DNA from 2 places in the uncultured Gilvimarinus sp. genome. Region 2 is predicted to be linked to the other one. Evidence: predicted binding sites of a transcription regulator. Region 2 holds the regulator's gene; the other holds the start of a gene.
What was found. Region 2 encodes PhoB, which activates phosphate uptake and scavenging genes when phosphate is short. Its sites were predicted from a motif close to TGTCATAAANNTGTAACA; they were not measured.
Positions count from the first base shown of each region.

Region 1: AACY82_RS15765 (alkaline phosphatase PhoX) is a predicted target of PhoB. The motif match lies at 12,020-12,037, and genes of this name have one in related genera.

Region 1 covers NZ_CAXAUC010000014.1:33,897-49,516, forward strand. Annotated here, with positions in the region: gene def (peptide deformylase) at 1-206, opposite strand, end outside; gene AACY82_RS15720 (LysM domain-containing protein) at 375-1,418, shown strand; gene dprA (DNA-processing protein DprA) at 1,489-2,610, shown strand; gene purE (5-(carboxyamino)imidazole ribonucleotide mutase) at 2,762-3,268, shown strand; gene AACY82_RS15735 (Sua5/YciO/YrdC/YwlC family protein) at 3,273-3,842, shown strand; gene hemF (oxygen-dependent coproporphyrinogen oxidase) at 3,908-4,828, shown strand; gene aroE (shikimate dehydrogenase) at 4,903-5,739, shown strand; gene AACY82_RS15750 (glycoside hydrolase family 19 protein) at 5,792-6,928, opposite strand; gene AACY82_RS15755 (DUF2959 domain-containing protein) at 7,602-8,246, shown strand; gene AACY82_RS15760 (hypothetical protein) at 8,318-9,940, opposite strand; gene AACY82_RS15765 (alkaline phosphatase PhoX) at 10,021-11,925, opposite strand; gene raiA (ribosome-associated translation inhibitor RaiA) at 12,095-12,433, opposite strand; gene AACY82_RS15775 (secondary thiamine-phosphate synthase enzyme YjbQ) at 12,609-13,031, shown strand; gene AACY82_RS15780 (FadR/GntR family transcriptional regulator) at 13,146-13,889, shown strand; gene AACY82_RS15785 (SDR family NAD(P)-dependent oxidoreductase) at 14,032-14,808, shown strand; gene AACY82_RS15790 (SMP-30/gluconolactonase/LRE family protein) at 14,900-15,620, shown strand, end outside.
Region 2 covers NZ_CAXAUC010000005.1:45,574-61,193, reverse strand. Annotated here, with positions in the region: gene recG (ATP-dependent DNA helicase RecG) at 1-562, shown strand, start outside; gene AACY82_RS09920 (HDOD domain-containing protein) at 716-2,116, shown strand; gene AACY82_RS09915 (dicarboxylate/amino acid:cation symporter) at 2,126-3,379, opposite strand; gene AACY82_RS09910 (chorismate lyase) at 3,526-4,137, shown strand; gene ubiA (4-hydroxybenzoate octaprenyltransferase) at 4,130-4,999, shown strand; gene phoB (phosphate regulon transcriptional regulator PhoB) at 5,187-5,885, shown strand; gene phoR (phosphate regulon sensor histidine kinase PhoR) at 5,923-7,209, shown strand; gene AACY82_RS09890 (cellulase family glycosylhydrolase) at 7,298-8,281, shown strand; gene AACY82_RS09885 (dihydrouridine synthase) at 8,309-8,587, shown strand; gene AACY82_RS09880 (hypothetical protein) at 8,609-9,043, shown strand; gene AACY82_RS09875 (DUF885 domain-containing protein) at 9,052-10,854, shown strand; gene AACY82_RS09870 (hypothetical protein) at 10,915-11,358, shown strand; gene AACY82_RS09865 (diguanylate cyclase) at 11,466-12,410, shown strand; gene AACY82_RS09860 (DUF2147 domain-containing protein) at 12,473-12,925, shown strand; gene AACY82_RS09855 (putative glycoside hydrolase) at 12,958-13,605, opposite strand; gene AACY82_RS09850 (MipA/OmpV family protein) at 13,690-14,541, opposite strand; gene hslO (Hsp33 family molecular chaperone HslO) at 14,538-15,413, opposite strand; gene AACY82_RS09840 (S4 domain-containing protein) at 15,479-15,620, opposite strand, start outside.

The sequences.
Region 1 (15,620 bases), on a different contig from region 2:
TGGTCCTGATTTTCCGATATATCGATAACCACAATCCGCCGGTGGACGTTAACCTGGGTGGCAGCAAGGCCGATACCCGGACAGGCGTACATAGTCTCGAACATGTTGTCGATTAACTCGCGTACGCTGTCGTCAACGGTTTCGACCGGTTTGGCGATGGTGCGCAGACGAGGGTCTGGAAACTCAAGAATTTCTAATAGTGCCATAAGCTTTGTGACAAACTTCTAGTAAAAGGGTAATAACCGCTGCTAACATGATGATCGCACAGGAATTACCCTGAGATTTGATGCGCCTAGCAGTTCGCTTCGCTAGGTGCAGTAAGCTATTATAACGACTAAACCGCTCAGGGCCGAACAAAAACAGGATCGGTTTCTATGAAAAAAATGATTTTTGCTGTTCTGGCGCTGTCGTTGTCGGTCGCCAGTCTCTATTCTTGGGCTGAATCTGCGCCCTTCAAGTCTGACTCGCCCGATGAGTATGTCGTGGTTAAAGGCGATACGCTATGGGGGATTTCCGATAAGTTCTTGGAGTCGCCTTGGATGTGGCCCGAGATATGGCACGCCAACCCTGATATTGATAACCCACATTTGATCTTTCCTGGCGACGTAGTGCGCTTGGTGTATATAGATGGCCAGCCACGTTTAACCGTCGATCGCACTGTGCGTATGGCGCCCGGGGGCGACGCCAAGCTCAAGCCAACTATTCGTGTTATGCCTGAAGAAGAGGCGATTCCGGCGGTTCCGCTGGATAAAATCGCAACTTACTTGTCGCGCTCACGCATTGTGATGCCGGATGAAATCGAAAACTCGCCCTATATGCTGGCAGGTCCGGAGCGCCGTCTCATTGTCGGTGAGGGCGATATTGCCTACGCCCGCGGCAACTTTGATGATGATATCGACAACTACAATATCTTCCGTGAAGGGGAAACCTTTATTGACGAAGAAACCGACGAGCTGCTCGGGATTCACGCGTTGGGAGTAGGTGGCGCTCGGGTCGTTAAAGTCGATGGTGAGGTGGGCCGTTTGATGATTACCCGCTCATACGAAGAGATCCGTGTCGCCGATGTCTTGTTGCCAGCGCGTGAGCGCTCGGTAGATTCTATTTTTTATCCCAGCGCTCCCGACTTTCCTATCGAAGCGGAAATCCTGGCGGTAGAGGGTGGTGTAAGCAAAATCGGTAAAATGGACATTGTGATCATCAATAAAGGCGATCGCGATGGTCTGCAGGTCGGGAATGTTTTTGAGGTGTTTGTGCGCGGTGAGCTGGTTGACGACCGCGTCGCCGGCGAGCGTATTCAACTGCCCGATGAGCGCGCCGGTTTAATAATGGTTTTTAGCACCTTCGATAAGCTCAGCTTTGGTATTGTGATGGAGGCGACTCGCCCCATGACAATCGGCGATGCGCTGCGCAACCCTTAAGCTTTATCTTTTAACCCCGGTGTTTCTGAGGCATTGAAGCACCGGCTACCATAGCAAGGATGCTGTGCTTATGAACGACCCCTCCGACTGCCTTGTCTCACTGCTTACGCTGCTGCGTCTTCCCGGCCTAGGCGCCTCTACTTACGCTGATCTGCACCAACACTTTGGCTCCGCGGCGGCGATTTATAGCGCCGGCGCGGCTCAGTTGCGACCGTGGCTTGAGCCGTCAAGTCTGCAGTTGCTGCAAACACTGCGGGACGATCCGCAACACGAGTGGCACAGCGCGGTGGCCGCCGAGATGGAATGGTTGGCAGCGCACCCCGACGTTAGCGTCGTGGCCTGGGGCTCGGACGACTATCCACACCTGTTAGCACAAGTGGCCTCTGCGCCCGCACTGTTGTACGTGCGGGGCGCGCTGGCCGCCCTAGAGCTGCCCCAGCTAGCGATTGTCGGTAGTCGCAACCCCAGCGCAGGCGGCCGCAACAACGCCCACGAATTTGCTCGCTATTTGGCCGGTGGTGGTTTTGCCATTACCAGTGGCTTGGCGCTGGGGGTGGATGCCTGTGCCCACCGTGGGGCGCTGGATGCCGGGGGTGTCACCGTCGGGGTGCTGGGTACGGGCATTGATCGGGTGTACCCCGCGCGGCACCGGGATTTAGCGGCTGAGATTTTAGATAACGGCGGAGCACTGGTGTCAGAGTTTCCGCTGGGTACCGGCTCAGTGGCCAGCAATTTCCCGCGTCGCAATCGCATTATAAGCGGCCTCAGTCTGGGCACTTTAGTGGCCGAGGCGGCCGTCAAGAGCGGCTCATTGATTACCGCGCGTTATGCACTAGAGCAAGAGCGCGAAGTCTTTGCGATTCCCGGGTCAATTCACAACCCCATGGCCAAGGGTTGCCATGCATTGATTAAACGTGGCGCCAAGCTGGTAGAGTCGGCCAGCGATATTGTCGAAGAGCTAGGCGGGGCGCTGGCTTTTAAGTCGCAACAAATAACACCCTCGAGCCCGGCAAAAACGCTGAACGCCGGCGATCAGCGGTTGTTGGACCTTATGGGCTATGACCCGGTGAGCCTGGATACCTTGTGCCAACGCAGTGGTATTGATGCCGGTACTCTGGCGGCACAGCTAATGGATCTCGAACTCGACGGTTGTATTACCCAAAATGGCAGTTATTTTTGCCGAGCCCAGTAACGGTAAGTGGTTGCGGTCCTATTGGTTAGTCGTTGGTGAGCTTGGTTTTTACAAAAAGCGGACGAAATATGTACAATAGATGCGCAAAATTCTTGTCAGCGGTAAGCTCTTGCTGTAAATTTGCCGGCTTTTTCCAACTGGGGTAATTATCATGAGCAAACCATTTGTTGCGATTCTGATGGGGTCGGATTCTGATTTGCCGATCATGGAAGCATCTTTTGCCGTACTTAAGAGCTTGGATGTGCCTTTTGAAGCGAAAGTAAGTTCCGCTCACCGCACGCCAGAGGCGACCCACGCCTACGTACAAGACGCCGACAAGCGCGGTTGCGCGGCGTTCATCTGCGCCGCTGGTATGGCCGCCCACTTGGCCGGTGCTGTTTCAGCCAATACTCTTAAGCCAGTAATCGGTGTACCTATTAACTCATCACTGGACGGTTTAGACGCTTTGCTGTCTACCGTGCAAATGCCCGGCGGGGTTCCGGTTGCCACTGTTGCCATCGGCAAAGCCGGCGCTAAAAATGCCGCTTATCTGGCCGCGCAAATCATTGGCACGTCGGATGCCGAATTGCATCAGCGTTTAATCGCCGAGCGCAAAGCGAATGCGGATGCGGTAATCGCCAAAGACCAAGCGCTGCAGGAAAAGCTCGCGGGTCAGTAAACCTGTGACGGTTCCTGTTGACCTGAGTGGGGTCGAGCGAGCAGCGCGAGCGGCTAAAGCCGGTGGCGTGATTGCTTACCCCACCGAGGCCGTGTGGGGGCTCGGGGTCGATCCCGACAACGAGTCCGCCATTCGCCGCTTGCTGGAGCTTAAAAGCCGGCCCAGAGCCAAAGGGCTTATTTTAATCGCTGCCAGTGCGGCGCAACTCGAGCCGTGGCTCGCGCCGCTGGCGCAGAGTGATCGGGACCAGCTGTTAAACACTTGGCCGGGCCCGGTAACATGGTTGGTGCCAAACAATGGGCACGCTTCTCACTGGGTTACCGGCGACTTCGATACGGTTGCTCTGCGCGTGACCGACCACCCCCTCGCACAAGCGTTGTGTTTGGCGTTTGGCGGCCCCTTGATCAGCACCTCGGCTAACCCTCAGGGCCTAGAGCCTGCGCGCACGTCCGTGCAAGTCCAACACTATTTTGGCGATCAAATTCAGGCGCTCGCGCCCGGTCAAGTTGGCGCGCGCACTCAGCCGTCCGAGATTCGCGACCTGCAAACCGGTAGAATACATCGGCCCGGCTAAACAGCTAGCTGCCTAAAAGGCCTTGCACAGGCCGACCCGTAATTGCCAATTGATGGAGAGATGGCATGAGCCAAGATTCAGCCGCACCCGATAAGCACGCCGTGAAGCGCTATTTACTGCAGCTGCAAGAGACTATCTGTGCCGGCTTATCTGCCATTGATGGCGGCCAATTTGTCGAGGATGAATGGACTCGTACTGAGGGCGGCGGCGGTCGTTCGCGGGTACTAGTTGATGGCTCGGTTATCGAAAAGGGCGGTGTCAATTTCTCTCACGTTCACGGCACCCAAATGCCGGCCTCAGCCACGGCCCATCGACCCGAGCTTGCGGGCCGCTCGTTTGAGGCGATGGGCGTGTCTTTGGTGATTCACCCCAACAACCCCTACGCTCCCACCAGCCACGCCAATGTGCGCTTTTTTATCGCGGAAAAATCCGGCGAAGAGCCCGTGTGGTGGTTTGGTGGTGGTTACGACTTAACGCCTTATTATGGGTTTGTCGACGACTGCCAACACTGGCATCAAACAGCCTACGATGCCTGTGCCCCCTTTGGCGAGGAGATTTATCCTCGCTTTAAAGCCTGGTGCGACGAGTATTTTTACTTAAAACACCGCGATGAAGCACGCGGTGTGGGCGGCTTGTTTTTTGACGACCTTAATGCCAAAGGCTTTACCGAAAGCTTTGCGTTAATGCAGGCGGTGGGAGACAGTTATTTACCCGCTTACGCACCGATTTTAACGCGCCGTAAAGACACACCGTTTGGCGAGCGTGAGCGACAATTTCAGCTGTACCGTCGCGGCCGCTACGTCGAGTTTAATTTAGTGTACGATCGCGGCACTTTATTTGGCTTGCAAACCGGTGGTCGCACCGAGTCGATTTTAATGTCCCTACCACCGTTGGTGCGTTGGGAGTACGATTGGCAACCCGAGCCACATTCAGCCGAAGCGCGCCTGAGCGAAGATTTTTTGCCACCGCGCGACTGGCTTAAATAACAATAAATGCAAAGCGTAAACGTTCGGTAAACATTGTCTGATAGGTTTGCCGCTCGTTGACCAATAGGTAACCCATGAGTGATACATACGCCGTATTCGGCAACCCCATAGTGCAAAGTAAATCCCCTGTGATTCACCGCCAGTTCTGCGAGCAAACCGGTGAAGACATGACCTACACCAAACAACTTGTGGCCGAGGGCGAGTTTGCCAGTGCGGCCAAAGCATTTTTTACCGGAGGCGGCCATGGCTTAAATATTACGGCCCCTTTTAAGCAAGATGCGTTTGCCTATGCCAATACACTAACCGAGCGCGCGCAGCGCGCCGGTGCCGTAAACCTACTTACCCAGCAAATCGACGGATCGGTGACCGGCGATACCACCGATGGCATCGGTATGATCAACGATATGCTCAACCTCGGCTGGGAACTATCGGCTAAACGTATTTTGGTGTTGGGTGCCGGCGGGGCAGTGCGCGGTGTGTTGGAGCCCTTACTAGGGCAAAACCCCTCTGAGTTGTGCATTGCCAATCGCACCGCAAGCAAGGCAGAGGATCTTGCGCGAGACTTTCACGACCTGGGTACGGTAAGCGGCGTGAGCTTAGAGGATTTAACCGGTAAACAATTTGATATTGTCATTAACGGTACCTCGGCCAGTTTGCACGGCGCGCTACCACCGCTACCCGAACATTTACTGGGCCCAGACGCGGCGTGTTACGACATGATGTACGCCGCTGAACCAACCATTTTTATGCGCTGGGCCACTGAGCACGGCGCGACGAAAGTGGCCGATGGCTTAGGTATGTTAGTGGGACAAGCGGCCGAGTCGTTTTACGCGTGGCGCCATATCCGGCCGGAGGTCGTACCCGTCATTACCCAGCTGCGACGTAAAATGAGTGAAGGGAAGAGTAAATAACACTTTGCACCGGTTAAGCGCCACCCGCGCAAGCGGCGGGTGGCTTTAAGGTTTAACAGTCTAAGTTATTGCCGGGCGTCGTACCCAATATCTGGGTGAAGTCGAGGTAGGTATTAATGCGACTTTGCACCTGCCCCGGGTTGCCGCCGTTACACTCCAACGATCCGTTAATCGTCCGAATGGTCTCACCAAAACCATTACCGTTAACCATTGAGTCGTGCGCCGGACGGTAACCCGCACCGCTTTGCGTCATCCAAAACCATAGTGCCGTGCGCCACGCGGTTGTTGGGTTCTGCGCGACTTGATCGGGGTTAGACCACAAATCCAGCCCCAGTGCCTGACCTGCGGTACAGTAGTTGTAGTTCCAACTTAACTGAATCGGGCCGCGACCGTAATACTTTTTGCCCGCCGCGCAAACGCCACAGGCGGTAGCGGTGCCCGAGCAGTAAGTGCCTTGGGCAATCTCATTGATGTAATACAATCCACTGGTTTCATGCGAGAAGTTAGCCAGCGCCGCTGCCGCTTCACGTTTTTGCGTGGTGAGGTTACCTCTGGTGCTAAAGGCCGGAAAAGTAGCCGCCGCATTCACCAAACCTGCATAGGTATAAAACGTATTGCGGTTAGGGAACATCTGATTAAATTGCGCTTCGCTGACAATCGCTGAAAACCCATTGCCGCTCGGTGTCGATGAAGAGCTGCCGCCGCCATTGCCTCCGGGGCAAGACGATGTTGGATCCCAGAACCAGGTACTGATGGTCGGGTCGTAACCGGGATTATCGTGCTCGGCGATATAATAAGAGCCGCCGTACACCACCACATCACCCGTGTAATAAACAGCCGACGATGACCACTGCGGGCACGAACCATTGTTGTTTGACGACGAACTGGACGAGCTAACAGACGAACTGCTGGAGCTGGAAGAGTTTCCGCCGCCGGTGCCGTTGCAGGCGCCTAAACTATTCCAGGCGTTGCTCCAGGCCCAGCCATCACCTGGCGCATAGGGCCCACCAACAGAACACCAGCCACCGACCGTACACTGGTAAGCACTGTTGTTGTTTTTGACAATAGCGCCGTTACTGTACGAGCTGCCGTCCGAGTACTGCGCTGTGCCCGAGCAATTGTAGGCAAACGCTTGCTGCGCGCCCAGCAGTGCAAAAACACACACCGCTATATTTTTTATAAATTTCATAATGAAATCCTTTCTGTGCATGGGGTTAGTTGTAATACCGCTCTACCTCAGCGGGGCTTCACCACACAGCTACTACGCGTTTCCCAACAGCAGTTTAAGGGCGGCGGGCAGGCGCCTAAACAAAGGATTGTGCGCTGACTCTTTTCAGCTAGGTTTACCGTTATCGTCATGTATAGCCGTTATGGGTTAACGGTCGCGCGAGTTTAGTTATTGTCAGGTGGACTACGCGCGGCACTCATTGGGCGAGTGCTGGCTAAACCATAGGCCCGAAGGACAACGTTGTCAATTTTGTTTGTTAACAGTGAGATAAAAGTCCGAAATCGACGAGTGGCGCTAATAGTTGGCTTAGTTTTTTTCATCTATCGCGAGAAGCTGGAAGGACTACTTTTGTTGAAAACCTAGCAAAATTCTTCGAAGGTTTGACTTGGCGGGAGCCTCAGGGTAATTTCAATTCAAATTCAACACAGGACAGGCTCTTTATTCTCGGAATCTCTTTGGGGGGCCTGTTAAAATGTTATGCCTAAATAGGCACTTCTCTGGCTTTCTTCCACGGGATACCCACTTTCTTACTATTAGCAATTGTTCTCGTATGAGAACTACTCGGCAACGCAGACATCATTTGTGCGGCGTTGGAACGGGGCTTTCTAACCAATTCAGTTAAAGGTAAAGATGTATGTCAATCAGTCGTTGGTTTCTCAGTTCTTTTTTGGTCGTTGTTCTGGCGGGTTGTCAGTCGATGTATTACGGCGCGATGGAGAAGGCGGGTTTTCACAAGCGAGATATCATGATTGATCGAGTGGAGTCGGCTCAAGAGGCACAAACCGATGCCAAAGAGCAGTTCGAATCCGCTTTAGAGCAATACCAATCGATCATCAAGATTCAAGATCAGGACCTAGCGGAGCGCTACGACAAACTTAACGGCGAATATGAAGACAGTAAAGCCGCCGCTGAGTTGGTGTCCGAGCGAATTAATTCGGTCGAGGATGTATCGGATGCTTTATTCGATGAGTGGGAGGATGAAATTGAACTCTACAGCAATGCCAACCTTAAACGACAAAGTGAAGCCAAATTAAGCCAGACCAAAAAACAATACCAAAAACTCATTAAAGCCATGCGTAGCGCAGAGGCGCGCATGGAACCGGTATTACAAGTTTTTCAGGATCAAGTTTTGTTTTTGAAGCATAATCTGAATGCGCGAGCCATTGACTCGCTACAAGGTGAGCTGAGTAATATAAATACGGAAGTCGCTCAGCTGATCAAAGAAATGGAAAAATCCATTGCTGAATCAGAGGCGTTTATTAGCAGCCTTAAGAATTAGTAAAGCACTTCTGCTAGTTCTGCGCTCTAAATTTATGGAGGCTACTTACGAGCCTCCATAAATTTTACTTTTTACTCCCAATCCAGCCTTATATCCCAGCTATAGCGGTGCTCACTATCCAGCGGTTCTATTGCGGTATCAATCGTTTGATAGACGTTGTCTGCTGGAGTTAGCACCGCGTCGCGACCGAACAAAAAGCTTTGCTCATGGACGATACGGTAATAAGCTTTGTTTAAATCTAAAGCTCGCTCGGGCGATGGGGTAATTAAGTCGTACAGAGTTTCTTGTGCGGCGACTTTTTCGCGCTTAACCATTCCTTTGCTGTCAAACCAGCGCTCTAACATTTCGGCGTTTTGGCGGAATTCATCGCCGCCGCCTACGCGCTCTAGGTAGGTTAAATACTCGCCTTGGGTTTCGCCTATGTTAGGTGCATCGGTAAGGGATTTTAAATCGATATAACCCCAGCCGCTGGCGCCCGGTTTTTTGCGGGCAAAGGCGAAGGTTTGATCAATAGTCGTACCAATGGTTTTGTGGCAGCCCATGCAAAAGAATTGCTCCTGATCATTTTGCTTGCGCATTTTTCCGTCGGCGTTTTCGATAAACCCCCACAGCAACCAGCCCATGCTATTGCTCATGCCGCGATCATCGTGGTTAACCACCGCCGGTAAATTGCCAAAGTGCTTTTCTTTGGCTTCGCGATAGTAGCTGTTGGTTAATCGCTCTTTGGGCATAAAGGTGTCTTTGCGCATGTAGCGCACTTCTTTCATGCGACGGGCGTTGGTGATGCTGCCATCTTCTTTAATACCTACGTAGCGGACGGTGTGTAGAAACTCGGTGCCTTGGGGGTAGAGCATATGGGTAACGGGAAACTTTTTCGCATCGCCAAAGTAATGCGTAGTACGATTTACGCTGGTAACGCCCGAGTCGAGCTGGCCGTCGCCGTTAAAGTCGATACCGCTTGCGCCTTCGTCGAGGGCGATGCTGGGTAAACTGGATTTATCGACGATGGCCATTTCGAGTAGGCTTAAATTGGCAAAGTAAAGGTCGCGTGAGTATTGGCCGTCGATTTCACTAAAGGCATCGGGCAGCCGAATCATAACGTCATCGGTGGAGCCGTTGGTGGGCCAGAAAGTGCTGGGTACGGGTTTGTAATTAAATGCTACCCAGCGGCTGCCGTCGAGTGCCAAACCGTCTTGGTCAAAAGCGCCGGCGCCATCGGCAAGATTGGCAATAACGGGAGCGCGGCCACGCCATGCATCGGATTGAAACCACGCGGCCAATGCCGAATAGTTATCTTGGTTGATATAATTGCGCATAAAGTCGTCATCGATGTTGTCGATCTCAGCGCTGCGGTTTTTAAATAAATTGCTCCAGCGGTTGGTGTTACCGATGTCGGAGAAGTCGTAGCTGCCCTGCAAAAATCCATCGTTCATCATGTTGGGGCGCGCACGATCGCCGGTGTAGCTTTGGTGGCAAATGTAACAGGGGTTATTTTTGCCTTCGGTTTTGGTGTAGCACTGCGGTGGAATAACCGCTTCGGGATTATAGGTTTCGTTGTGGGTTATATAATCTTGCGGTGCATGCACGGGTTCGGCACTGGCTATTTCGGTTAAGTTTTGTGGCGACTGATCGCAGCCGCTGAGTATAATCGCGGCGATAAAGAGTAAGCTGTTGCGTAATCGGTTGTGGTTCATGGTGTTGCCTGTGGGGGTCGTCTAAACGAAAAAAGGAGCCGCAGTGCGGCTCCTGAAACAGTTACGTATTATTAGTTATGTCATTGATCATTGACGCTTGGGTCGTACATCCACAAAGTGTTGTTTTCTTGGAAACCGTCTTCACCGATAATCAGGCGGCCGTCGTCCAAGACAATGACGTTGTCAGGTTGTGATAAGGCGTTGACGTCGCAGCGCAGGGCACCATCCAGAGTAGAGCGGTAGGTAGAGCCCATAACAACCGGTTCGATACGGTTGGTACTGTAAGCGTCGGCACCGCTAAGAAGAGGCATGCGATATACGCCGCCGCAATCTTTTACGCGAGCTGACAGTTGAATATCGCCTTCGCCGTCAATCATGCCGTTGTCCATATCGGCAATGGCAAAGTAAACGTAGGCTTGCGATACGTCTTCACCGGCTACTAAGTCGGTACCTTCAACGGCTTCTTGCGCGCGCTTTTGGTTAGTGTAGATACCTTCAAACTTGCGCCACTCGGCGGTGGCGCCTTTGGCGCGAGCGGCTTTGCGTGATTCCAAAAACGCGATGCGATCGTCCATCGCCATGCCGGCGGTGGTGCTGCCGCCGCCGTTGGCAACGCTTGGGAAGTTGGCATCCCCGGCGGCCCAGGCCTCGGCATCGGCGTCGGTTAGGTAGTTACTTTGGCCTTCCACAAAATCGGCGGTGGTGATGCCGTCAAAGTCGGCAATCCAGCCGTCGATGGTGGCGTTGTCGCCGTGAGCCAGCTCCACCCACTGCACGTCAAAGCCTGTGGTGAGCGGCTCAAAGCTGCCGGAGTCTTGGGTGAGCTTGGCGCCGTATAACGTGCCCGAGGAGAGATCCGCAGCCGTGTCGGCAACAAATTTAAACAACACACCGTTGGTGTCATCTTGTGACAGATACACGGTTTTTTGATCGGGCATCACGATGGAGTTTTCGTGTTCAAAACGACCCAAGGTGTAATGCTTAACAGGCTTGGGCTCAGCACTGGTGGGCTCGGTAATTTCCACGATGTAGTGATAGCGATACGTATTGGGGAAGCTTGAGGCGCTATCGGCATCGGTGGCGGTAGGGTCGATGTACATGGCCAGCGCGTCGCGGCTGGTTTGCAGGGAAGGGTCGTTCCACTCTTCGGTGCTGTCGCCTTGGTTGCCCCACTCCTCGGAGGTGAGCGGCGTACCCCAGGGTGAAACCGAGCCAAAACAGTTAGCGATGGTGCCGTAAATGCCAAAATCCAGCATCTGTACGTCGTTGCTGTCCACTGACCAGTAGCCGCTGCTGGCGTTTTTGTTGAGCTTTAAGCGGCTCATGCCGCCGGGGATCGATTCCCAGTTGGTAAACAAATAGCCTTGGTTTTCGCCGGTGGGCACAAAGCCGTTAAAGTCGGGGTCGTCGATAGAGGCGACTACGGTTGACTTGTCGGTGGCTAAAACCGTGCCTAAGCCCTCTGGCATGGCGCCGCCAAAGGTGTCCATGGTTTGCGCGATTACTTGGTATTCGCCGTAGGCCACCTGAACGGTCTGACGCTCTTGCTCGGTATCGGGCACACCGACCGAAACTAAGTGTTTCGGCAGCTGGTTGATATTAACGCCAGCTAGTACGCCTACGGTGCCATGGTTAAAGCTTTTGCCGTCACTGTCGGTCGCGCTGTTGGCGCTGTCCGGGTGTTGTACGTTAAAAAACAGATCGCCGTCTTCGGTGGCAAAAGCACCGGTGACTTCGGCGCCAGCGGGCACGGTTGCTAGACGGGTTAGGCCGGGGGTCATCAGACTGGCGTTACCGCCGCCATTGCTGCCATTGCTGCCGTCTGAGCCATCAGCACCGGCGGGGCCCTCTGGGCCTTGTGGGCCGGCCGGACCTTGTGCGCCGGCGGCACCATCACTGCCATCGTCGCCGTCACAAGCGGCCAAAGCCATTACGCTAAGCATCGCCAGCGCGAGTTTTCCTTTACCGTTTAGCCGAAACGTCATTGTGTTCTCCTCGATCAATAGTTATTAGCACGGTTGAAGTGCCAACACGTTAGAGAGGAAAAATGACGTTAAATATCAGCTTTGATGACGTTTCTGTGAAACTTTTGTAACAGCTTTGCTTTTGGCGGGAGCTTCGCCGCCACAGCTGGGTGCTGTGGCGGTGGTCACATTAAGAGGCTTGATCGACAGGCTCTTCTTCCGTTAGTTGCGGTTTTTCGTGACGGTTAGATTTAACCGAGCCCTTGCGGTGGGCGAGGGCGGCCTCAAGCTTTTTGGCGGCTTGAGCGATGGCGGCATACATATCGTGGTTGGCGGCTTGTACCGCAACCGCCGCGCCTAAATACTGGGTGGTGGCCTCGACACTTTGGGAGGCGCGCTCGACCGTTAAGGTCACAGAGAGCGATTCTAGCTGGGGGAAATGCGAGTTAACTTTACCAAACTTGGTGTTTACTGCTTCACGAATAGCGTCGGTGATATCGACATGGTGACCGGAAAGTTGGATTTGCATACACTGGATTCCTTGTACCATTAAGAAAAGTACCACTAAAAAAGTACTACTTGATGGAGGCGAGACATTTTCGTCGGCCTCTTGTTAAACATGCGCCTGAAAACGGTAAAATTCAAGCGCGAATCGCATAAAATTTTCATCAACACCAAACAGCACACAAGGCGGGATTAACGTTATGTGGCAACAAACTAAATTTAGTCTTACCCCGCGCACACGAGGGTTTCATTTGATCACCGACGAGGTCGAACGCCAGTTGCCGGATATTAGCCAGTTAAAGTGCGGTTTGCTGCACCTGTTTATTCAGCATACCTCGGCCAGCCTAAGCATTAATGAAAACGCCGACCCGACGGTGCGCATTGACCTTGAAAGCCACTTTAATGAGTTTGTACCCGAGCGCGCGCCCTATTATCGCCACGACTATGAAGGTGATGATGATATGCCGGCGCACATTAAAAGCAGTATTTTAGGGGTGAGTGTCAGCGTGCCGATTAGCGATGGCCGCTTGAATCTGGGGGTGTGGCAGGGGATTTATCTGTGTGAGCACCGCAACCGCGCCGGTGCGCGTCAGCTGGTCGCGACCGTACAGGGAAGTGAGTAATCACTATTGCTCTGACAGCCAAAATGCAGCAGCTTTTTACCCATGACTGCGGTAACATTGGCGCGGGTTGGCGACCTTTGTTGTCAGCCGCGATAATAACAACGTGGATGGTCTATGAATAATTTTGATGGCAACCGCAACCTGACGCATCAAGTGGCTTATGAGTTGGGTACTGCGATCGTGCAAGGTAAGTATCGGGTTGGGGATGCATTCCCGACCGAGGCTGAAATGTGCACCCAGTACGACATTAGCCGCAGCGTGATCCGCGAGGCGGTGAAGATGCTGACGGCTAAGGGGCTAATCTCGTCGCGCCCGCGTCAGGGGATTCGCGTGTTGCCGTCCACCCAGTGGAATATTTTTGATACCGACGTCTTGAGCTGGACTTTGAGTGGCCGGCCCTCGCTGGGTTTGTTGCTCGAGTTTACCGAATTGCGCAGCGGTATAGAGCCCGAGGCCTCGGCGTTGGCGGCCCGCCGCCAAAATCGCGAGGCGATTGCGGGTATCGAAGAGGCGTTGGCTCGCTTAAAGCTCGCCGACATTGGGGAAGACGATCCGCTAGAGGCCGATATCGCCTTTCACACGGCCATTTTAATGGCCAGTAACAATCGTTTTTACATTCAACTCAGAAGTTTTATTCAAGCGGCTTTACGTGTCAGTATTGCCTGTACCAACCAAATTAAAGGCGTCAAAGCGGGCAGCTATGATGACCACAAGCGGGTTTACGATGCCATTGATCGCGGTGACGCGCCGGCGGCTCAGGCGCATATGAGCGCCTTGTTGGGCGAGGCGTTAGAGCTGATTCAGGCATCCATCGGGGCGCGCACGAGCACCGATGGTCAGTTGCCATCGCTGGGTTGATGCTGCGCTGCGAGCAGCGGCCGGCTGTTTGCACAGAGGTACCGACCGTGAGTTCAATCGCGCAGGCGCAGCATTTTGGGGCGCAAAACGATATACTTTGCACCGTTTCGGATAAATCCGCACAAGGTGTTCGAGGTAGACCATGACACAACCCACTGAGCGAACGCTCTATCCCAGCCTGCGCGGTAAGCGGGTATTTATTACCGGCGGGGCTACAGGCATTGGCGCCTGTATGGTTGAGGCGTTCTTGTATCAGGGCGCTAAGGTGGGGTTTGTGGATATTGCCGCCGATGAGGGCGCTAAGCTGTGCGATGAGCTAGCGGCCACTTACGCGGACGCTTTGAGTTTTATCGCTTGCGATGTCACCGATGTTGCGGCGCTGCGCGCCAGCATCGCCGAGCTGAGCCAGCAGCTGGGCAGCTTTAATGTGCTGATCAACAATGTCGCCAATGACAAACGCTGTGATCCTCGCTCGCTGGAAGACGCTAGTTGGCATAGCTCACTGGCTGTTAACCTGGATGCTGCGTTTTTTACCACGCGCGCGATTGCCCCCGCAATGGCCGAGACGGGCGGTGGCTCGATTATTAACTTCAGCTCTATTAACGCACTTTATGGCCCCGCCGAGATGCCCAGTTATGTAACGGCCAAAGCCGGGCTGCTGGGGTTAACGCGCGCGCTGGCGTCAGATTTTGCCCGCGATAATATCCGCGTTAATGCGTTGGTGCCGGGCTGGGTGGTGACCGATAAACAACTGGAAAAATGGCTCACACCCGAGGTGGAGGCAAAGTGGATGGAAAACGTTCGCTTGCAACGCCGCTTAAAGCCGGCGGACGTCGCCAATATGGCGTTGTTTTTAGCCTCAGACGATGCCTCTATGATTACCGGGCAGCAGTTTGTCGTCGACGGCGGCCGCCTGTAACGTCAATCAGCGATGCTACATACGGCGAGGCCATCAACGACTTACCCGATTATGCCCCCAGCGCAGGGGTTAACCTTTAGGGCGGCACGCTATGCGCCTGGTTGACGAGCTGCACGTTGGCTGCGAGCTGGGCGAGGGGGTGCTTTGGCATCCCGGGCAGCAAAGCATCTGGTGGACGGATATCTTAGGCTGCAGGCTTTACTGCTACACCCCTGAGCGCAATAGCCTGCGCGAATTTACCCCGCCGGAGCGCTTGAGCGCATTTGGCTTTACCTCAGACCCCAACCGTTTGATTGTTAGCTTTGCCTCGGGCATTGCCGATTACTGGCCCGCGCAGGGGCGTGTCGGCTGGCTGGCGAGGCCCGAGCTTGGGCTGCCGGGGCAGCGTTTTAACGATGGGCGGGTCGATCCGGCAGGCCGCTTTTGGGGCGGTACGATGAACGAGCAGCAACCGCAGACACCCAGCTCGGCGCTGTATAGTTACCGCGATGGTTGCTGCACGGCGCTGACCGGTTTGTGTATATCGAACGGTTTGTGTTGGAGCCCCGATGGCCGCACGGCCTATCACGCCGACTCGCCCACTCGGCGTATCACAGCCTACGATTTTTCGGCCGATGGTAATTTGCGCAATCCGCGACTGTTTACCCAAACCCCCGAAGGCGCTTACCCAGATGGCGCTTGTACGGATGCCGCGGGCAACCTTTGGAGCGCTCACTGGGGGGCGGGCCAGGTCGTGTGTTACAGCCCCCAAGGCGATCGGCTGCAAACGCTTGAGCTGCCGGTATCGCAACCGACGTGCGTGGCGTTTGGCG
Region 2 (15,620 bases):
GGCCGATAACCTGAGCGAACAACTCCCTGATTTGCGGATTGGCTTGGTTCACGGGCGCCTAAAGGCGGCCGAGAAAGAAGCCGTGATGAGCGCTTTTAAAGCCGCTGAACTAGACTTATTGGTGGCCACCACCGTTATCGAGGTGGGCGTCGACGTACCCAATGCCAGCTTGATGATTATCGAAAATCCCGAGCGGCTGGGGCTATCGCAATTGCATCAACTGCGTGGCCGTGTCGGCCGCGGACGCGATGCCAGTCACTGCGTGCTACTGTACGGCACGCCACTATCGCGCAACAGCAAGGCGCGCCTTAAAGTTATGCGCGAGAGCTCGGATGGTTTTTATATCGCCGAACAAGATTTAGAATTGCGCGGCCCCGGCGAAGTACTCGGCACCCGACAAACCGGCCAAATGGAGTTTCGGGTAGCCGACCTCCAGCGCGATAGCCATTTGCTGGACGCCGTGCGCGAGGCCGGAGAATTAATTATTGCGCGCGACCCCGTGCGGGCCAGCGCCATTATCGAGCGCTGGCTGGGTGGACGTGAGCGCTACCTGGGCGCGTAAAATGTTTTAAGCAAGCACCAACCGAGTGTGACCCAGATCACACTTTAAGTGCAACCGTAGCCGCTGCGTCAAATAGGCTTTATATTGTCAGCAAGGGCGCCGTGCAAACAACGATAGTTCGCCCAATGAGCACAACGACCAGGAGAAATTTCAGTGCCAGTACCTACCAGTGTCGAAACACTGCTCAGCAGTCAAAACATTACTTACGATTTGGCCTCGACCGCCTTTGAGGGCGAAGACCCGCTTATTTGGCACCAACAGCACTTGCGTCAGCAAGGTGCGGCACGCTCGATCCTGCTGCAGGATGACATCGGCCGGGTGCAAGTCGTATTGGGCGCCGACCGGCTATTGGATTTAACCGCCGTGAACCGGCATTTAAACCGCGAGCTGCGCGCCGCCGACGCGAGCGCCCTACAACAGTTTTGCGAAGCGAACCAATTTCAATCGGTGCCAGCTCTGCCACAGGTTGCGGGCCTGCTGACTTTGGTGGATGAACAACTACTCGAGCGCGACAGCTTACTGCTGGACTCGGGCGACGACACCCAACTCATTCGGGTGCACGGCAATGAATTTCAACAAATCTTAAAAGACGCCGTTGTCTGCCAACTATCGGCGCCTTTAGCGCCGCTGGAAGCCGACGACAGCGGCGCCGATGATTTAGCGCAAATAGAGGGCGCAATCAGCAACTTTACGCAGCTGCGTATTCGCCAACGTTTAGAAGAGACTTTAGAGCTGCCGCCGCTTTCGGACACCGCACAGCGTATTATCAAACTGCGGGTCGACCCTAACGCCGACATATCGGATTTAGCACAAATCGTCGAGACCGACCCAAGCCTGGCCGCACAAGTCGTAAGCTGGGCCGCGTCGCCTTACTATTCGGCCCCCGGTAAAATTAAATCGATTCACGATGCCATTGTCCGGGTATTGGGCTTTGATATGGTGCTCAATTTGGCCCTTGGGTTGGCGCTGGGTAAAACCCTGCACTTGCCCAAAGACGGCCCCAGCGGCGAGCTTCCCTATTGGCAGCAAGCGGTGTATATGGCGGCGACTATCGAGGGGCTGGTCACGGCTATTCCCCGCGAGTCTCGCCCCAGCTTTGGCATGGCCTACCTTACGGGCCTGCTGCATAACTTTGGCGCATTGATTATGGCCGAGGTGTTTCCGCCCTATTACGCACAGTTTTGCCGCCTGAGCGAGGCCAACCCTCACGTCACCCCACAGACGATTGAGCGCCATATACTCAATATGAGTCGCGATCAAATTGCCAGTAAGTTAATGGAGTTGTGGTCAATGCCCGAGGAAGTCGTAACCGGGCTGCGTCACCAAAGCAACCCGAATTACCACGGCGAAAACGCTATCTATGCCAAATTAGTGTATCTAGCGCGCATGTTGTTACGCCAGCACAATATCGGCACCGGCCCCTGCGAATCCATCCCCGACTCACTGCTGGATGAACTACAGCTAACCCGTGCCAAAGCCGAGGCCACTGTAGCCAATGTGATTGAATCGTCTGACGATTTAGAGCATATCGCCAGCGCTCTCAACCAAAACTAAAAAGCCAAGCTAGGCGTCCCGGTTGCGATAGCAATCCTCGTCTAGCAGATTCTCGCTCTTGGCCACCACGGTGGTCACAGCGGCGTCCCCGGTAATATTCACGGCGGTGCGGATCATATCCAGCAGTCGGTCCACGCCAATAATGAGCGCAATCCCTTCTTCCACAGGCAAGCCCGCCTGCTGTAACACCATGGCCAAGGTCACCATACCCACGCCCGGCACCCCAGCAGTACCAATTGATGCCAAGGTGGCGGTTAATACCACCATTAAATAACCGGCGATGCCCACATCAATACCGTAGGCCTGAGCGATAAACACCGTCGCCACGCCCTGCATAATTGAGGTGCCATCCATATTGATGGTGGCACCTAGTGGCAGAGTAAAAGAGGCGGCTTTGTTGTCGACCCCGAGCTTGCCCTCAACCGTGCTCATGGTAACGGGTAGCGTGGCGTTGCTGGAGGCGGTGGAAAAACCAAACACCATCACCGGGTACATTTTGCGCAAAAATATGAGTGGGTTAAGACCCGACAGCAGTTTGAGCAAGCCCGGATACACCACCAAGCACTGCAACACTAAAACACCCGCCACCGTTAAAAAGTAAAACAGTAGGTCCTGAAAAACCCCAAACCCCATAGACGCGAACAGCTTGGCCAGCAAGCAAAACACCCCGTAAGGGGCCAGCTGTACCAGCATCATAATCATGCGCAGTACCACATGGTTTAAGTTCTCAAAAAAGCTCGCCACCGGCTCGCCTTTGTCACCACTTTTGGCAATGGCCACCCCCAGCAATACCGAGAAGACAATCACCTGCAGCATATTGCCCTCGGCCATCGCGGCCACCGGGTTGCTGGGGAAGATATTAATAATGGTCTGCTTGAGCGACAGGTCAGTGTCCATGCTGAGCGCGCCAGTCGCCTCTAAATTTAGCCCCAGCCCCGGCCCCAACAGGCTGGCCACCGTAATCGCCAAGGTAATAGCGATGGCGGTTGTGAGCAAATACAGGCCGATGGTTTTAACTGCCAGCCCGCCCATCCGCGCCTGGTTGCCTAGCGTTGCGGTGCCGCACACCAGCGAGACAAACACCAGTGGCACCACCAACAGCTTAAGTGAGGCGACAAAAACCGCCCCGACCGTGTCAAATAAACCCGCAACCAGATACACCTGCACCCAGCTGTCCGCTTCGCGCCCGGTAAACAGGTTAAGCAGCAAACCGATGACGATGCCCAGCACCATGGCCAGTAATATTTTTTTGGTCAGACTCATAAACAATCTCTTACTGCGTGGGGCGCACATTCGTCGCCTTTATTCTTAACCTGCGAGGGTACCCCAGCGAACCGCAATTGTCCTGTGCTGTTAACCCCTACAGCTGCTAAAATGCCGCGTTTAACCCCAGTAGATCGAGGTATCGTTTGACCCAATCGCGCGCGCTACTACCACGCCCGGCAATATCACGCGGCGCGCCTGGCCGGTTTGCCCGGCGCGGGCTAGGGCTTTGGCAGCCGGCGGCCCACACCATTAGCGTGCCCCAACCGTTACGGCACTGGTTGTTTGATGACAGCTCGCTGACCGCCAAGTTACGCAAGCGCAGTGCCGGGCAACTACAAGTACAGGTATTGCGCCAATACTGGGGGCTGCCGACCTTATCGGAGCGCTGCACCCTTAAACAAAGCCGCAGCACCGCCCTGATTCGCGAGGTGTTATTGCTGGGGCCGGATGCCATTCCGTGGGTGTATGCGCGCAGTGTATTCCCCGCCGACAGCCTAACCGGCCGCTTGCGCCATTTACGCAAGCTCTCCAACCGCCCCCTGGGAGGCTTTTTATTTAGCCATCGGCAACTGGGGCGCTCACCCATGCAAATCGCCCAGCTACCACCTCACGAGCGGCTTGTGCCCCCCGTGGTACAGGGAGATGATATGCTCTGGGGCCGACGCTCAAAATTTTTTCTATTCGGTAAAACCTTACTGGTTAGCGAAGTGTTTCTGCCCGCGCTGATCGACTCCCGGACGAGACAACATGATTGATACCATCTGCCATCGCCTAACGCTGTACGCACAACTCACCCGCTTAAACCGCCCGATTGGCTGGCTGCTGGTGTTCTGGCCCACGCTGTGGGGGCTGTGGCTCGCCGCTGATGGTAAGCCGCCGGTGCATCTGGTGATCATTTACAGCGTGGGCGCTATCGCTATGCGCTCGGCCGGCTGCGTGATCAACGACTACGCCGACCGCAACTTTGACGGCCACGTTGAGCGCACCAAAGACCGCGTGCTCGCTACCGGCAAAGTCAGCGTCAAAGAGGCGTGGGCGGTGTTTGCCGCGTTAGTGCTACTGGCTTTTATTCTGGTGCTGTTTACCAACACCCTAACGCTGTATTTGGCCTTTGGCGGGCTGGCACTGGCCTGTAGCTACCCCTTTATGAAGCGCTACACCCATTTGCCACAAGTGGTACTGGGGGCAGCCTTTGCCTGGGGCATACCCATGGCATTTGCCAGCGTGCAAGGTGAAGTGCCCGAACAGGCATGGCTGATTTACTTTACCGTGGTGCTCTGGACCATCGTCTACGACACGTTTTACGCCATGGTCGATCGCGACGACGACCTGCGCATCGGCATTAAATCCACCGCCGTGTTGTTTGGCGATCAAGACCGCGTGATTACCGCTAGCTTGCAAGTATTGGTGGTGCTTGGCTTGCTCTTGATGGGCTCGCGGTTTGAGCTAAACGGCCTGTACTACATCGGGGTGGCCGTGGCGGCAGGGCTGTTTGTCTATCAACAGCGGCTGATTCGCTACCGTCAGCGCGGCCCCTGTTTTAGCGCTTTTCTCAACAACAACTGGGTCGGTGTCGCCGTTTTCGCCGGCATTATTGCAGGTCTAATAAAGTGGTAAAACCTCGCGGTTTTACCCGCAAACTGGCTTTGGCGGTAAAATTTACCGCCGGGCTGTCATAAATATGCAACAATTTAACCATTAAATACGCTTGCAAAGAAGGGGGCGAATCTACGCTGATCGGTTATCAGCCGCAGCCACCGCTTCACTGATTATCCGCAATTGATGGAACATACAGGCAGGCACTATGACAAGTCGCACCATCCTTATCGTTGACGACGAATCCGCAATCCGCGATATGCTGCGTATCGCCCTCGAGATGGCCGAATACCGCTGCTTAGAGGCCAGCAATGCACAGGACGCTCACGGCCTGATCGTCGATGAAAAACCCGACTTGATTCTGCTTGACTGGATGATGCCCGGCACCAGTGGCATCGAGCTGGCGCGGCGCTTAAAGCGCGACGAAGTTACCGCCAACATCCCCATTATTATGCTCACCGCCAAAGGCGAAGAGGACAATAAAATCCAAGGGCTAGAGGTAGGCGCCGACGATTATATTACCAAGCCTTTCTCGCCTCGCGAGCTGGTAGCGCGCCTTAAAGCGGTGCTGCGCCGCGCCGACCCCCACGCCAACAGCCACCAACCCATACAGGTTCAGGGCTTGTGCTTAGACCCATCCAGCCACCGCGTTACCATTAACGAGCGCGAAGTGGATATGGGTCCCACCGAGTTTCGTCTGTTGCAGTTTTTCTTAACGCACCAAGAGCGCGCTTACACCCGCAGCCAATTGTTAGATCACGTTTGGGGTGGTAACGTCTATGTCGAAGAGCGCACCGTCGATGTTCATATCCGCCGCCTGCGCAAGGCGCTAACGGTCGATCAACACGAAAACTTAGTCCAGACCGTACGCGGCACGGGCTACCGCTTTTCGACCAAGGCCAGCTAAAAGCCTCTGATCACGCCGATACAGGACTGACACCATTTTGCTACAGGGATTCAATGCCGAGCTGAAACGCTTGGCCGTTATCTTTATCATCGCCGTTATTATCGGCATGCTAATTGACCAGCTTGCGTGGACCTTGGTGCTCTTTGCCTTTTGGTATATCGGCTGGTGCCTGTGGCAAATGCTGCGCCTCAATATCTGGCTCAACGGCAGTCGCAAAAGCCAACCGCCCGAGGCGACCGGCCTGTGGGGCGACGTATTCGATGCCATTTACCACTTACAGCGGCGCCAAAAACGCGAGAAGAAAAACCTTCAGGCGGTTATCAATCGCGTGCAAGAGACCACCTCGGCCCTTAAAGACGGCGTAATTTTGCTCGACTGGCGCGGTTACCTCGATTGGTGGAACCCTGCCGCCCAGCGCTTACTGGGGTTTTACAACTCAGATCAAGGCCAATCGGTCATTAACTTTATTCGTCATCCGCGCTTTGTCGATTACTTTGAAGCGGGCGATTACTCCGAGCCGCTGGATATCCCCTCGCCGCGCTTTCCCGACAAGCGCTTGCAGTTTCAAATCACCCGTTTTGGTAAAAACGAGCGCTTGATTGTGGTGCGCGATATCACCCAAATTTACCACTTAGAACAAATGCGCAAAGACTTTGTCGCCAACGTCTCCCACGAACTACGCACGCCGTTAACCGTAATTAGCGGTTACTTAGAAACCATGGCCGACAACAATAAAACCCCCACCTGGGACAAGCCGCTGGAGCAGATGCAGCAGCAGTCCAAACGCATGTCGCTGTTAATTAACGATTTGATTATGCTGTCTAAGCTGGAAACCACCGATACCGGGTTTAACCAAAAACGCGTCGAGTTAGAGCCTCTGCTGCAAACCGTAAAGTCCGAGGCCGCCGTGCTCAGCGACGAAAAGCAACAAACTCTCACCCTTGAATGCACCCCCAAGTTATCGATCATTGGCAACGAAAAAGAGCTACACAGCGCGTTTTCTAACTTAGTGGTTAACGCCGTCAAATACACCCCCGAGGGGGGCAAAATTGCCATGCGTTTATGGCGCAGTGGCCCACGTATTTACTATTCGGTCAGCGATAACGGCGTCGGCTTTGACGCCAAACATATTCCGCACTTAACCGAGCGGTTCTACCGTGTGGATGCCAGCCGCAACAGTGGCACCGGCGGCACCGGGTTAGGGCTCGCAATCGTCAAGCATGTATTGCTGCGCCACGATGCCGAGCTGCAAATCAACAGTGAAGTAGGTAAGGGCAGCGTCTTTACTTGCGTGCTACCCGCCAACGACACAACCCTGTCATAATTTTTTAACGACAATCGCCTATCGACGCATCAAATCGGGTTAAACTGTAGGCAAACCCGATCCCTTTTGGCGGAAACAGATAGGCAGCATGAAATTATCGCTATTACTTATAACCCTCTTGCTCATCAGCGGCGCCAACGCGGCTGATACCCCCTCTACGGCAACGTTTAGTGTTAAAGGCCGCCAGTTGTTTGATGCCTGTGGCGAGCACTTCGTGCCTATGGGACCCAATCGCATGGTGTTTTGGCTTGACCGCACCGGGTTATCGAGCTTTAGTGAGATCGCCAAAACCGGCGCCAACACCGTGCGCATCGTCTGGAGTACCGAAGGCAAACCCGCCGAATTGGACGCTGTGTTAAAAAATGCGTTTAAGCAAAAACTGTTTCCTATTATCGAGCTGCACGACGCCACCGGCGACTGGTCTAAGTTGGACTTACTGATCGACTATTGGACGCAACCCGAGATAGCCGCCACCATCGCTAAACATCAGCGCTACACAATTGTTAATATCGGCAATGAAGTGGGCGACAAAGTCGCCCTTGATGCGTACACCAAAGGCTACACCCGCGCCATTACCCGTTTGCGCGAGTCGGGCTACCGTGTCCCCTTAATGATCGATGCACCCGGCTGGGGCAAAGATATCGATACCTTACAAGCGGCGGGGCCAGCGCTGATAAAAGCCGACCCGCAAAAAAATATTTTATTGTCGATCCACATGTGGTGGCCCAAAATGTGGGGCTTTGATGCCGCCCGGGTACGGGCCGAAATGCAAGAGTCTGTCGATGCCGATTTACCGCTCATTATTGGCGAGTTTGGCGATCGCTGGGATGACAGTGAAGGCGGCGCGATTCCCTACCGCACCATTGTGCAAACGGCTCTGGAATTTGACATTGGCTTTTTGCCTTGGTCATGGGGCCCGGGCAATAAACCCCAAAAACATCTAGACATGAGTGACGATGGTACCGTCGAAGGATTAACCGGCTGGGGCCGCGAAATTATGCTCGACGAAACCTACGCCATAGCCCGCAACGCCAAGCGCACCCACTTACAAAATACCGGCGAATGCCCGTAACCGGGCGCGCCAAAAATCGGAGCGACTATGAACCTACCGGAAAATCAGTTGCGCGATAACAAACGCAGTAATTTTTTGCGCCGCAACTACGACAAAGTAAAACACAAATACGCCGGAAAAATTCGCCACAAAGCCATTGAACGGGCGCGCACTCGCATTTATTTGCACGGCCGCAAGCCAGAAGATTACGAGCCGGATGTGCTAGAGGTTATCGTCAAAGAAGAAGAAGACAAAATCATCAGCGAGTATAAATCCCGCGGTATCGTAGCGCTGATTGCCGCGCTGGGCTTGAGCTTGTTTCCGTAAGGCAGAGGGTAGGGCGACGATATGTTTCGGTTTCTCGCTAAGTCGGCTTTAGCCACGGTTATTTGGAAGCGCTACCGGCGCCCCATCGTATCGACGCTAGCGCTGTTTATCAGTTACTTTTTTATCGCCATGGTTCACAGCGATTACGTCTCGTGGGCAACCACCACAGCGCAACACGACAACCTTTGGGCATCGTTTGTGGTTAAGTGGCTAGCGCTCATCGGCATTACACTTTTATATTATTGGTTTAATACCCGCAGCCTAGCAAAAATCAATAACGAAACCGATGCCGAGCGCCACACAAAACCTCACAATAAACAATCGCGCCGTACGGCCCATCCGCCACCCGAGGCGGCAGGCCCAGACCCTTTTGCCAATATTCGCAGCAAAGACAAACTGCGCAGTCGCGCCGATGTCGCCATGGAACAACCCAGACAAAACCACAAACACCACTAAGGACTTTCATGAGTTTAACTAAGCGCGTGATAATAAGCGCTCTACTGCTTTTGGTTAGCCAGTTGTCAGCGGCGAGAACCGCCGACCAACAAGCACTCGCTCTGTTCGAGCAGTTTTTTGAAGAGCAAGTATCTCTTAGCCCTATGTACCAAACCCATTTAGGGCGCAAAACCCACTATGGCGAATGGGACGATATTAGCTCCGCGCAAAGTGCGCTGTATCACAGACTCAACCAGGATCAACTCACCCGATTAAACGAACTCGACAGCAGCAAACTCAATGCCGATAACCAGTTCAGTGTCGAGTTAATGCGCTTCGAACTTGAGCAAGATATTAATAGTTACCAATGGCGCGATTACAACTACCCGGTCAACCAGATGTTTGGCCTACACGCCACCGTCGTTTCGTTTTTGATCAACTCACACCAAATTACTAACGTCGATGATGCGACCGCTTATATCTCGCGCCTGCAAGGGGTTAAGCCGTTACTGGAACAATTAAGCGTTAACCTTAAGCGCCGTGCACAAAAGGGCATCTTGGCTCCGGCTTTTGTCTACCCACAAGTGCGCAGCGACATCGTCAATATCACGACCGGCAAACCATTTAATCAAGACGCCAGTGAGTCGAGCCCGCTCCTGGCCGACTTTACGCGCAAAATAGATGCGCTTGAGATAACGCCTGAGCGACGCACACAATTACTGAGCGACGCAAACCAAGCACTACTCAAAAGCGTTCAGCCCGGCTACCAACAGCTGTTAACGGTGTGGGACAAACTGGCCGAACAAGCTGACACCCGTGACGGTGTGTGGAAGTTTCCCCAAGGCGATGCCTACTATCAGTTCGCACTAGCGAACATCACAACCACCGACATGAGTGCCGACGAAATCCACCAGCTGGGACTGGCCGAAGTTGCGCGCATTCACGCCGAGATGGAGCATATTAAAAAGGCCGTAGGCTTCGCTGGCAGCTTGCCGGAGTTTTATAAAAAGTTGCAGGACGACCCCGAACTCTACTACCGCGACAGCGACGCAGGCCGAGCGCAGTACCTTAGAGACACCCGCGTCCTGATCGACACTATGCGCGACCGCTTGCCCGAGCTATTTGGTCACTTACCTAAAGCCGATCTACGCGTAAAAGCGGTGGAGCCGTTTCGCGAGAAGTCGGCCGGTAAAGCCTTTTACCAATCGCCTGCCGCCGACGGCTCGCGCCCGGGTATTTATTACGTCAATCTGCACGACTTAAGTGCCATGCCCCGCTACCAAATGGAGGCACTCGCTTACCACGAGGCCTTGCCCGGCCACCACATGCAAATTGCCATTGCCCAAGAGCTTGCCGATTTACCGGCGTTTCGCCGCCACGGCGGCTACACCGCCTACACCGAAGGCTGGGGCCTGTATGCCGAGCAAGTGCCCAAGGAAATTGGCCTTTACGCCGATCCATACTCTGACTTTGGTCGCTTAAGTTTTGAGCTATGGCGCGCCGTGCGTTTGGTGGTAGATACCGGCATCCACCACTTAAAATGGACCCGCGAGCAAGCCATTGATTACTTTGTCGCTAACACGCCCATGATTCGCGATGACGCGCGCCGCGAGGTCGAGCGCTATATCGTTATGCCGGGTCAAGCCACCAGCTATAAAATCGGCATGAACGCCATACTTGCGCTGCGTACTCAAGCCCAAAGGGAACTAGGCGAAGACTTCTCCCTCAAAGCCTTTCACGATCAAATATTGGGGGCCGGCGCGCTGCCATTAAGCATTCTGGCGCGGCGCATACAACGCTGGATAGCACCCCGCGCGGACGAGCCGCAATGACGGTGATACAATTGCCGACCTATTCGCACTGAACCTGTTTACCGACCATCAAGAGGCTTTATGCACACACTGATTCGCACCGCGCTTACTTTGCTACTCACGACCGTCGCGCTAAATGCCCACGCCGATTTAAAACAGCTGGGGACGGACTTTCGCACCATGATGTCAAACTACACCATGAACCAAGCCATAAAACAGCGCTGCCCGGATATTACTTTACCCGAAATGCAATCCCGGCCTATCGTCGAGAGAGCCATGCAAAATAAGCTTGGTATTCAGAATTACATCCAGCTGATGATGAGCATCAATAAATCCGACGACAAAAAAAATGCACTGGCCACCGTCGATAAGCTCTGGGAAAGTATCGAAGGCTGCGAAGACCCCAAGCTAACCGCCGCACTGGGCCGCATTGCCAAAGCCCACAGTGAAGCTTATGCCCGTTTTGAGTCCGAGCCGGCACTTGTTAAACCCAAAGACGTACCTGTGCCAATGCGCCGGCGGTAATATAACCTTCGCAGCGGCGCGTACCATTGTGACGCGCCGCTTGCCTTACCCCCGTAATGGCGCCTAAGATCTTATAAATAAAAACTTCTCTTACCTTTGGTAAGCCCATGAGCGACGCCCAAGATTTGCTGCTGGATATGATCGCAGCCCTGCCCGACCCGGTGTTTGTGTTAACCGAGTCAGGGCGTTATGTGGCATTGCTCGGAGGCCACGATCGCCAGTACTATCACGACGGCTCACACCTGGTAGATTTCACCCTCAATGACGTTTTACCGGCAGAAAAGGCGGATTGGTTTCTCCAAGAGATACGCACCACTATCCACCAAAACCGCTTACGTATCGTGGAATACAGCTTGGCGGGCCGAGATGTCTCGGGGCTACCGACCGATACCGGCCCAAGGGGCGACCTTTGGTTTGAGGGGCGCATTCAGCCGCTGGCCAACCCTATTAATGGCGAGCGGGCAGTCGTGTGGGTCGCCTCCAACATTACCGAGCGCCACGACCTCCAGGGGCAACTGCAAACTTTAAGCGAGACCGACGAACTCACCGGGGTCTACAATCGCCGTAAACTATTGGCCGAACTTGAGCAAAATTTTGCCAAGTTTCAGCGCTATCACACACCGTTAGCGCTGCTCATTTTTGATATTGATTATTTCAAGCTCGTCAACGATCAGCACGGCCACCTATTTGGTGATCAAGTGCTGCGCGATCTGGCGCAGCAATGCCAATCCCAGCTGCGCGAGCCGGACACCTTAGGGCGTTTTGGCGGGGAGGAGTTTGCTCTAGTATTACCCAACACTGAGCTTAAACAAGCTTTGCAACTGGCCGAGCGGTTGCGCCTCGACTGTGAGCAAATGCGTTTTGCCAGCACCACCAATAACGCGGCCATCACGATCAGCATTGGCCTCAGCGTTGCCACCAAAACCGATCGTGACATTACCGACCTACTCAGACACACCGACGACGCGCTCTATCGCGCCAAACACGCCGGGCGCAATTGCGTAAAATACCGCACGCCGGATACTGGCAGCCCGCCCTCGATGGATCTATAGTTTACAGTGGTGCCCAACCGACAACTCTCACTCTACAGGCACCTCTAACGTCGAGGTAAGCTATGCAGACACGCTCCCAATTTCGCCTTATCCTGCTGATAGTATTCGCTGCTTTTAGCACCCTTTGCCAAGCCGCAGCCGTCGAGGGGCGCTGGATCACGATCGATGACCGCGACGGCAGTCGCAAAAGTATCGTCACCCTAAATTTAAACGCGGCGGGCGAGCTACAGGGCACAATCACCCAGCTCTTGCGCGAAGAGGCCAAAGGCTCACGGTGTGAAAAATGCCCCGAGAACTTTAAAGACCAGCCCTTAGAGGGGCTAACGTTTATGTGGGGGCTAACCCGCGAAGCCGAGGGCGAGTGGGCTGGCGGTAGCATTCTCGACCCTAAAACCGGCAAAATCTATAAAGCCAAGCTGGAGCTCAACGAAGGAGGCAACAGCCTGACGGTACGCGGGTTTATCGGTATATCACTGTTTGGCCGCAGCCAGACTTGGGAGCGCTATACCCCCTAAGTCTAAATAGCGGTGCCAAAGCGTATCGACCACTATGGCGCCGCTTGATCGTTAGGCACGCAGCCTTCATCGCCGGCAGCCATAGAGCCGAGGCTAATTTCCGCAATATGCAGCTCCAAAGCGCCCGTGGTGCCGATGCTAAAGGGCGAAGCCACTTTGCTTAGATCAAGTCCGTTGGCGGCAAAGCAATCCAGTGCCAAAGGCAGCGCCATCCACTGACCACGAGGCATCCCCCTGAGGTTATCCGCCACATCAACCTCGGCTTCACAACCTTCACCACAGCTCATTTTGACCTTAACGGAGCCCGGCACCCGGCTCTCAACTTTAAGGGCAACTATTAGCTCGGCGGCCTGCTCAAACTTAGATAAATCCACGCTGCGGCCACTAATAGCGACACCGCCCCAATTATCTTTACGATCCCATTTCAGCTTGATGGCATCGGGGAACTGCTCAGTCGCCGCACTCGACATACGAACCTTGCCGCTACTGCTTTTGCCTTCGTTAGCCTCTAGCGGTTGCCACCAGTTACCCGGATCAGACAACACCCAGTGCCAAGCATCGGGCGTCTGGCCTTTGGCAAAATAGATAAAAGTGGGGTTCAGAGGCGCCTGATCGGCGGCTAAGGCGGCAGTACTAGGCAATAAGGCTAGGGCGACACCCATTACAATGGTACGAAACATTCAATCATCCTCACGATTATTATTAATTATGTGATGATTAATATTATGCTTGGCACTGTAGAGCGTCAACCACGAGATGACTGCTTAAAAAATGACCCAACTAATAGCAAAGCCGCCCATTACATTGTGCTCGGTTTCCACCAGCGGACTATCGCGAAAGTCCGTCCCCTGCAAATTAGAGTAGCGCAGATAAAACGCAAACCAATAATCGCTAAAGCGCCGGCTTAAAGCCGCCTGAGCATTAAAACCATTGTAGCCACTGCTCGCCTCGTAAGCTGGCCGATCGGGTAGGGCGTACTCTGGCTTAACCGTGTAGTAATAATCGTGGTATTTACCCGAGGCAAACACCGGCCCCGTGCGGGCGGTCCACTTCCAACCACCTTTGATGGACTGTTTATAGACCAACGATGGGGTACTCACGACCCCAATATATTCGGGCGAGCCGTCACCCAAAGCGATGACCGCCCGCAGCGGCAACGAGAGCGAAAAGCCTTGAGAGAAATTAGGCCCGGTTAAATTAACCTTAACCGCGGGCCCCGCCTCTAGGGTAGAGCCAAGCTCTTCCATCCCCTCGCGCAGTTCGTTTTTATCGCTGTCGGGGGTTACCGACACGGCCATACTGGCGGTTAGCTCCAGCGCATCGGTGCGTAAAAAGTCGCCCTGCAAACCGTCACCGTCGGTACGAAACACCGGCCCGCGATACACCACGTAAGGAATCGGGGCGATATAATCGCGATAGGATTTGGAGCCGCGATAGTCTGGGCCATATAAACCGCCCACTCCGATGCCCGCTTCCCAGCGTTTTTCGGGCTCTTCTTTCACCAAGCCAGCACTTCTGTGTGGCTCAGTTGTCGCCTCTGGCGTCGTTTGCGCGTGCGTCGCGAGCACAAAACAACTGCCAAGTACAGCAACCCAACCTTTGTATAGCAATCTCAATGCAACGTCTCCTGGCCAAAGAGTGCGCGAATATCCGCCGCGCTATAGCGATAAAGCTGGTTACAAAATTGACAGTCGATCTCGATTTCACCTTTTTCGATTAACAGTTGCTCGACATCACTCTGCCCTAACGACTTCAACGCCTCGGCACTGCGCTCCCGTGAGCAGCTGCAGGCAAAGTGGATAGCGCTGGGGCTAAATAGCCGCAAGGACTGTTCGTGAAACAACCGGTACAACAGCTGGTTGTGATCAACCCGCCGCAACTCGTCGCTCGACACGGTGTCGGCTAAGGCCTGAGCGGTGCGCCATTGATCGGCGTTATCCTCGGCGCTGGCCGCTAGCTGCTGCGGCAATGCCTGCAACATAAGGCCCGAGGCCGCGTCCTGATCGGCCGCCAACCAAAAACGCGTCTCTAATTGCTCACTTTGGCGAAAATAGTGCTCTAGGCAGCCCGCCAGATCATCGGCCTCCAGGGGCACCACGCCCTGATAGCGCTCTCCTTTTGCCGGGTCAAGGGTAATAGCCAACACGCCACCCCCGAGCAAATCGGGTAGGGTAGCCGCCTCGGCGTCAATCTCACCATCGGGGGCGGGGCGCACAATCGCCCGAATCTCATTGTGGTGGCTACATTCGGCCATCACCAACGACAAAGCACCCTCACCGCGGGCTTGTAACGTCACCACACCATCAAATTTTAATGTGCTCGACAATAGCGCCACCGCCGCGACAAATTCGCCCAACAGCGCCTGTACAACCTTAGGGTAATCGTTGTGCGCGAGAATCTCTTGGTAGCTGGCACCAAGCGTTACTATCTCACCGCGAATATCACAGTCATCAAAAATAAAGCGGTGCAGTAAGTCGTTGCTGATCATAGCGGGTTCCAAAACGGGTAAAATGCGCGCTCGCGCGAAAGGTCGTCGATAAAACGAGGCAAACTCTAGCTGGATTCATCCATGTTCATGTTGCGCTGAAACCGGTGAATCTGGCGCCGTTCCTTTTTATTGGGACGGTGGTCACTGACAATAAAACTCCCCAATCCCGCCTTGCGCTCGGCCGCACGCTGCTCGCGCAAGACAATA